Linked DNA regions of Thioclava sp. GXIMD2076. The protein of the gene in region 1 interacts with the protein of each later gene in a pairwise test. Links are inferred from orthologs where the notes say so. Each region holds a gene or a part of one and is shown in the gene's direction. Other genes may lie near its edges.

Evidence for each region.
Region 2: the proteins of pheT (region 1) and secD interact in binary tests that used the Escherichia coli proteins (3 or more experiments, as listed by UniProt). The link is inferred for Thioclava sp. GXIMD2076 from one-to-one orthologs.

The regions. Positions count from the first base shown.
Region 1 is NZ_CP149932.1:987,832-991,218, forward strand. What follows is about bases 120-3,188. They hold pheT (phenylalanine--tRNA ligase subunit beta), read left to right. Parts: upstream 120-484; coding sequence 485-2,893; downstream 2,894-3,188. Other genes in these bases: WDB91_RS04840 (YrhK family protein), read left to right, coding at 120-412; WDB91_RS04850 (DksA/TraR family C4-type zinc finger protein), read left to right, coding at 3,037-3,188. In the rest of the region: WDB91_RS04835 (hypothetical protein), read left to right, coding at 1-108; more of WDB91_RS04840, read left to right, coding at 119-119; more of WDB91_RS04850, read left to right, coding at 3,189-3,306; WDB91_RS04855 (VOC family protein), read right to left, coding at 3,307-3,387.
Region 2 is NZ_CP149932.1:2,128,277-2,131,593, forward strand. What follows is about bases 138-3,136. They hold secD (protein translocase subunit SecD), read left to right. Parts: upstream 138-804; coding sequence 805-2,469; downstream 2,470-3,136. Other genes in these bases: yajC (preprotein translocase subunit YajC), read left to right, coding at 449-787; secF (protein translocase subunit SecF), read left to right, coding at 2,483-3,136. Also shown: WDB91_RS10490 (hypothetical protein), read left to right, coding at 1-70; more of secF, read left to right, coding at 3,137-3,317. UniProt on the Escherichia coli protein: Part of the Sec protein translocase complex. Interacts with the SecYEG preprotein conducting channel. SecDF uses the proton motive force (PMF) to complete protein translocation after the ATP-dependent function of SecA.

The DNA.
Region 1 (3,387 bases):
GATATGCTCAGCCTAATCTTTGTCGAGCTGGTGATCGTTCTGGTCAGCGTGATCTTCCGCTCGGTCTTCAAGGCCGCTGCCAGCGAGGCGGGAGAGCACGCCCACTAACGGGTGCTCGATGAAAATATCCGGAAAGCCACTGTTTCACCGCGATCAACGCGGTGATTCACATGAAAAACGCAAGCTCTATGCCGCCTATGAACTCGCCTATACGCTGGTCGATTTCGGGGCGGCATTCTGCTTTGTTGTGGGGTCGGTCATGTTCTTCTCCGAGGCATGGATGACACCCGGCACTTGGCTGTTCCTGATCGGCTCGATCCTGTTTGCCGCCAAGCCGACGATCCGTCTGGTCCGCGAAATCCGGCTTTTGCAGATGGGCGATGCAAAGGATGTCGCGAAGCGGCAGGACTGACCTTCCCATCGGGTCCCTTATCGGCTAGGACAGGCCCGCATCCCGTACGGGGAATAGACGAAGGGTTGACCCATGAAATTCACGCTGAGCTGGCTGAAAGAGCATCTGGACACCGAGGCAAGCCTTGACGAGATCCTCTATGCACTGACCGATCTGGGACTCGAGGTGGAAGAGGTCATCGACCCCGCCTCCAAGCTGGCCAGCTTTACCATCGCCAAAGTGGTCCATGCCGAGCAGCACCCTGATGCCGACCGCCTGCGTGTGTGCCGAGTGGCCACCGACGAGGGCGAGACACAGATCGTCTGTGGCGCGCCCAATGCCCGCGAAGGTATCACCGTTGTTCTGGCCAAGCCTGGCGATTACGTGCCCGGCCTCGATGTGACCCTGTCGGTCGGCAAGATCCGTGGCGTGGAGAGCTTCGGCATGATGGCCTCCGAGCGCGAGCTGGAGCTGTCGGACGAGCATAACGGCATCATCGAACTGCCCTCGGGCGAGGTCGGCCAGAAATTCGTCGACTGGCTGGCGGTGAACAATCCCGCGGCGGTCGATCCGGTGATCGATATCGCGATCACCCCGAACCGCCCCGATGCACTCGGCGTGCGCGGGATCGCACGCGATCTGGCCGCGCGCGGCTTGGGCAAGCTGAAGCCGCTGGTGGTGACGCCGGTTGCGGGCAGCTTCGACAGCCCCGTCTCCGTGTCGATCGACGCGGGACTGAAATCCAAGGGCTGCCCCTATTTCGCAGGTCGCGTGATCCGTGGCGTGAAAAACGGCGAGAGCCCCGACTGGCTGAAAAAGCGCCTCGAGGCGATCGGGTTGCGTCCGATCTCGGCGCTGGTCGATATCACCAACTATTTCACCTTCGACCTGAACCGCCCGCTGCATGTATTCGATGCCGCCAAAGTGGTCGGTGGCCTGCGTATCGAGCCCGCCAAGGGGGGCGAGAGCTTTGCCGCGCTCGACGAGAAAACCTATACCCTGCGCGAAGGCCAGATGGTGATCGTTGATGACAATGGCGTCGAGAGCCTTGCCGGTGTGATGGGCGGAGCGGCCTCGGGCGCAGAGTTCGAGACCGTCGATGTGTTCCTCGAATCCGCCTATTGGGACCCGATCACCGTGGCGGCCACGGGCCGTGCGCTGAAGATCAATTCCGATGCGCGCTACCGGTTCGAGCGCGGCGTCGATCCGGCCTTCACGCTGGACGGGCTGGAGCTGGCCACGCAGATGGTGCTCGACCTGTGCGGCGGCGAGGCGAGCCATGTGGTGTTCGATGGCGCGATGCCGCAGGTGGAGCGCGCTTACAAGCTCGACCCCGCCCGCGTGATCAGCCTTGTGGGCATGGAAATCCCCGAGGCGACCCAACGCGCAACGCTCGAGGCGCTCGGTTTCACGCTGGATGGTGATATGGCGACCCCGCCCAGCTGGCGTCCCGATATTCTTGGCGAGGCCGATCTGGTCGAGGAAGTGGCGCGTATCGCCTCGCTCTCGCAGCTGGAAGGCAAGCCGATGGCGCGCGAGACCGCAGGTGTCCCCGAGGCCATTCTCACGCCGCTCCAGCGCCGCGAGAAGATGGCACGTCGCACCATTGCGGGCGCGGGTTACAATGAATGCGTGACCTATAGCTTCATCGATGCGGCCTCCGCCACGCTGTTCGGCGGCGGTCAGGACGCGACGAAGCTGCAGAACCCGATTTCCTCCGAAATGACCCATCTGCGCCCCGACCTGTTGCCGGGTCTGCTGCAGGCCGCATCCCGCAACCAGGCGCGCGGAGCGGGCGATCTGGCGCTCTTCGAGGTTGGCCCCGCCTTCACCGGCGGCGAGCCGGGTGAGCAGCATCTGCAGGTAGCGGGGCTTCTGGTGGGCCAAGCAGGCCCGCGTGACCCCTTCGGCTCGCGCCGTCCGGTGGATCTTTACGATACCAAAGCCGATGCCGAGACCGTGTTGGCGGCCATCGGTGCGCCCGCGCGGGTGCAGATCAACCGCAAGCTCGCTGGCTGGTGGCACCCCGGACGGTCGGGTGTGATGGCGCTCGGTCCGAACGCGCTCTGCGCCTTTGGCGAGATCCATCCCAAGGTCCTGCGCGAAATGGACGTGAAAGGTCCGGCGGTGGCCTTCACCATCTGGCTGGAAAATGTGCCCTTCCCGAAAGCCAAGGGCCCCTCGCGTCCGGCGCTCGAAATGTCCGACCTGCAGGCGGTCGAACGTGACTTCGCCTTTGTCGTGGATGCCAAGACCGAGGTTCTGACGGCGGTAAATGCGGCCTTGGGCGCGGATAAGGTACTGATCGAGGCGGTGAATGTCTTCGACCAGTTCACCGGTTCGAAAGCGGAAGAACAGATGGGGGCGGGCAAGAAGTCCATCGCTCTCAGCGTCCGCCTGCAGCCGCGCGAGAAGACCCTGACCGATAAGGATATCGAGGCGGTCTCCGCCAAGATCATCGACAAGGTCACCAAAGCGACCAAAGGCAGCCTGCGCAGCTGATCCTTTTTGCAACATTGATCGACGCCCCTGCCTTTGGCGGGGGCATTTTTATGTCGATATTCGAACATCGGGTGTCTGCCGCAGGCCTGCGCCCTTGAGCCACGCCCCTATCCTGACCATCTTGAGTGCAGGAGGTATCCGCCATGGCAGGAGGATGGGCCCGCGACGGGGCCGTGAACGAACAGATCGAGGCGTCGGTTCAGGACGAACTGGCCCGCATGCGCCAGCGCCGCGGTCCTGTGGGCGAGAGCGCCGAATTCTGCGTGGAATGCGACGAGCCGATCCCCGAGGCGCGGCGCAAGGCCATTGCGGGTGTGAAGCTCTGCGTCGACTGTCAGGGCGGGCATGATACCCGTCGGGCAAATCGCGGCGGGATGAACCGCCGCGCGTCGAAGGACAGCCTGCTGAAGTGATCAGGCGGCCAGCGCATAGGGCCGCAGACGGTGGCCATCCGGATCGGCGATCATGAAACTGCGGCCAAAGGGCAGGTCTGT
Region 2 (3,317 bases), 1.1 Mb from region 1 along the record:
GAGCGCGCAGGATATGGTCGGCGCAGAACGTGCCAAGCTGCAGACCCTGATCAACCAGCAGACCCTCTGACCCTGCCTCGGGTGGTCAGATCACCCCTGTGACCACCCCATATCGCCGTGATCTTCCGCGACTGCGGGCGATGACACATCTTTCGCCGAGGATCCTGTCCGGGATCACCCCGCCCGGGGTTGGCAGCTCTCCCCCGGGTTTCACCCCCACCCACCCCGGACAGGAACTCCGCGCGCGCCAGAACGGCGCATGGGCCTCGGGCCAGCCGAAACTTTCCTGACATTTGCGTGTGAGCGTCGGATACATGATGTATTCCGGCGCCTTGTTCGTTACGAGGGCGGCAGAAACTTGCCAACCCTCCAAGGCCCCTATAGGGTGCGCGCCGGATACAAAGGCGCGTCTCGCGCCCTCTGGCCCTAAGGAAAGGACCCAAAGTCAATGTTCGCGACTCCCGCATATGCTCAGGCAGCTGGCGCAGCCCCCGGTGGTATGGCCGCTCTCGGTCAGTTTTTGCCGCTGATCCTGATCTTCGTCATCATGTATTTCCTGCTGATCCGTCCGCAGCAGAAAAAGGCGAAACAACACCGCCAGATGGTCGAAGCCCTGCGTCGCGGCGACGAGGTCGTGACCCAAGGCGGGATCATGGGCAAGGTTACCAATGTGCGTGAAGACGGCACCGTCGAGGTCGAGATCGCGGCTGGCGTGAAAGTGCGCGTTGTGAAGTCGACCATCGGTCAGGTTGTGTCCAAGACCGAACCCGCTGCTGAAGCGAAATAAGAACGAAGGCGCCGGCCATGCTGCATATCCCGCTTTGGAAGCGTATTCTCATCATTGCCCTATGTGTCATAGGGCTTGCGATGGCCGCGCCAAATATCTTCTATTCCAAGGTGGAGGGGCATAATGATGCGGTCTCTACCCTGGAAAAAACCGACGCGCTGAGCGATGACCAGCAGGCGGCCATGGATGCATGGCCCAGCTGGCTGCCCAGCGGTCTTGTCAATCTGGGTCTCGACCTTCGTGGCGGGGCCCATCTTCTGGCCGAAGTCCAGCTTTCGGATGTCTATGCCGCGCGGATGAAATCGCTCTGGCCCGAGATGCGCACGGCCTTGGCCAAGGACCGTTCGACCATCGGCGCGATCCGCCGTGTCGAGAGCGCCGATGACGAGCTGAAGATCCAGATCGGCAATGCCGACCAGATCCAGACCGCCGTCGCTACCGCAAAAACCCTTGCGTCCCCGATCACCTCGCTTTCGGGTGTGGGGCAGGATGACCTCGATATCTCGGGGCAGGGTGATATTATCACTGTCAAGCTCTCGGATGCCGAGAAGCAGGCCACCGATGACCGCACGATGCAGCAATCGCTGGAAATCGTGCGTCGCCGGATCGATGCCGCGGGCACCCGCGAACCTACCATCGCGCGTCAGGGCTCCGACCGCATCCTCATCGAAGTGCCCGGCATCGGCTCGGCACAGGAGCTGAAGGATCTGATCGGCACGACCGCGCAGCTGAACTTCATGCAGGTCAATGGCACAACGCAGAATGCCGATGCCAGCGCCGGTCAGGGCAATATCCTCGTGCCCGATGCCGAGCGTGAGGGCCTCTATTATATCCTTGGCGACGTGCCGGTTGTCTCGGGCGACGCGCTGACCGACGCCAAAGCCGCCACCGACCAGAACGGCTATCCGGCGGTGAGCTTCCGCTTCAACACCACCGGTGCGCGCCAGTTCGGCGATTTCACCGCCAGCCATATCGGCGAGCCCTTCGCCATCGTGCTCGATAACGAGGTGATCTCCGCGCCCACAATCCAGACCCATATCGCGGGTGGTTCGGGCATCATCACCGGTAATTTCACCATCCAGCAATCAACCGATCTGGCGCTCCTGCTGCGTTCGGGCGCGCTGCCGGCCAAGCTGAACTTCCTCGAGGAACGCACCATCGGTCCGGAACTCGGCGCCGACTCGATCCGCGCGGGCGCGATTGCGGCCGTGGTGGGCCTCACGCTCGTCGTGGCCTATATGATCGCAAGCTACGGTCTCTTCGGAACCTTCGCCTCGGTGGCGCTCCTGATCAATATCGGGCTGCTCTTCGGCATCATGTCGATGATCGGCGGCACGCTGACGCTGCCCGGTATCGCGGGGATCGTGCTGACTATGGGCACGGCGGTGGATGCCAACGTGCTGATCTACGAGCGGATCCGTGAGGAGCTGAAGCGGGTCAAAGGCCCCGCCCGCGCCATCGAGATCGGTTACGAGAAGGCGATGTCGGCCATCATCGACGCCAATGTCACCACCTTCCTGACCGCCGTCATCCTCTTCGTGCTGGGGGCAGGTCCGGTGCGCGGCTTTGCCGTGACGCTGATCATCGGGATCGTGACCTCGGTCTTTACGGCCATCTGGGTGACGCGCCTGTTCGTCGTCACATGGTTCGGCCGCCGCCGTCCCAAAACGCTAGATCTCTGAAGGAGCGAAACCAATGGCATTCCGTCTCAAGCTCGTTCCCGACGAGACCAAGTTCGACTTTTTCAAACACCAGCTGATCACCTTCTGGGGCTCCATGGTGCTGATGGCGGTGGCGCTCGTCATCACCTTCGTCATGGGCCTCAATCTCGGTATCGATTTCCGCGGTGGCACGACCATCCGCGCCGAGAGCAGCAAGGAGGTCGATGTGGGCGCATGGCGCAGCGCGCTGCAGCCGCTCGATCTGGGCGATGTGGTGATCACGCAGGTCTATGACCCGTCCTTCGATGCCGACCAGCATGTGGCCGAAATCCGTATCCAGGCGCAGGATGACGAGGGCTCGGTCAGCCCGCAAACCGTGTCCGCTATCGATACCGCGATCAAGGGCGTTGCACCCGATGTGAAATTCACCGCAACCGAATCCGTGGGCCCCAAGGTTTCGGGCGAGCTGATCAAGACCGCGATCCTGTCGGTCCTGGCCGCGGCCGCCGCGATCCTGATCTATATCTGGTTGCGCTTCGAGTGGCAGTTTGCCGTGGGTGCCGTGCTGGCGCTGCTGCACGATTTGCTGATCACCGTGGGCGTCTTCTCCCTCTTCCAGATCAAGTTCGACCTGACGATCATCGCGGCGCTTCTGACCATTCTGGGCTATTCGATCAACGACACCGTGGTGGTCTTCGACCGCTTGCGCGAGAACCTGATCAAATACAAAACGATGCCGCTTCGCGAGGTAATGAACATCTCGGTCAACGAGACGCTCTCGCGCACGGTCATGACCTCGGGCACCACGCTGCTGGCACTGATCTCCATGCTTGTGCTGGGCGGTGATGTGATCCGTGGCTTCGTCTTCG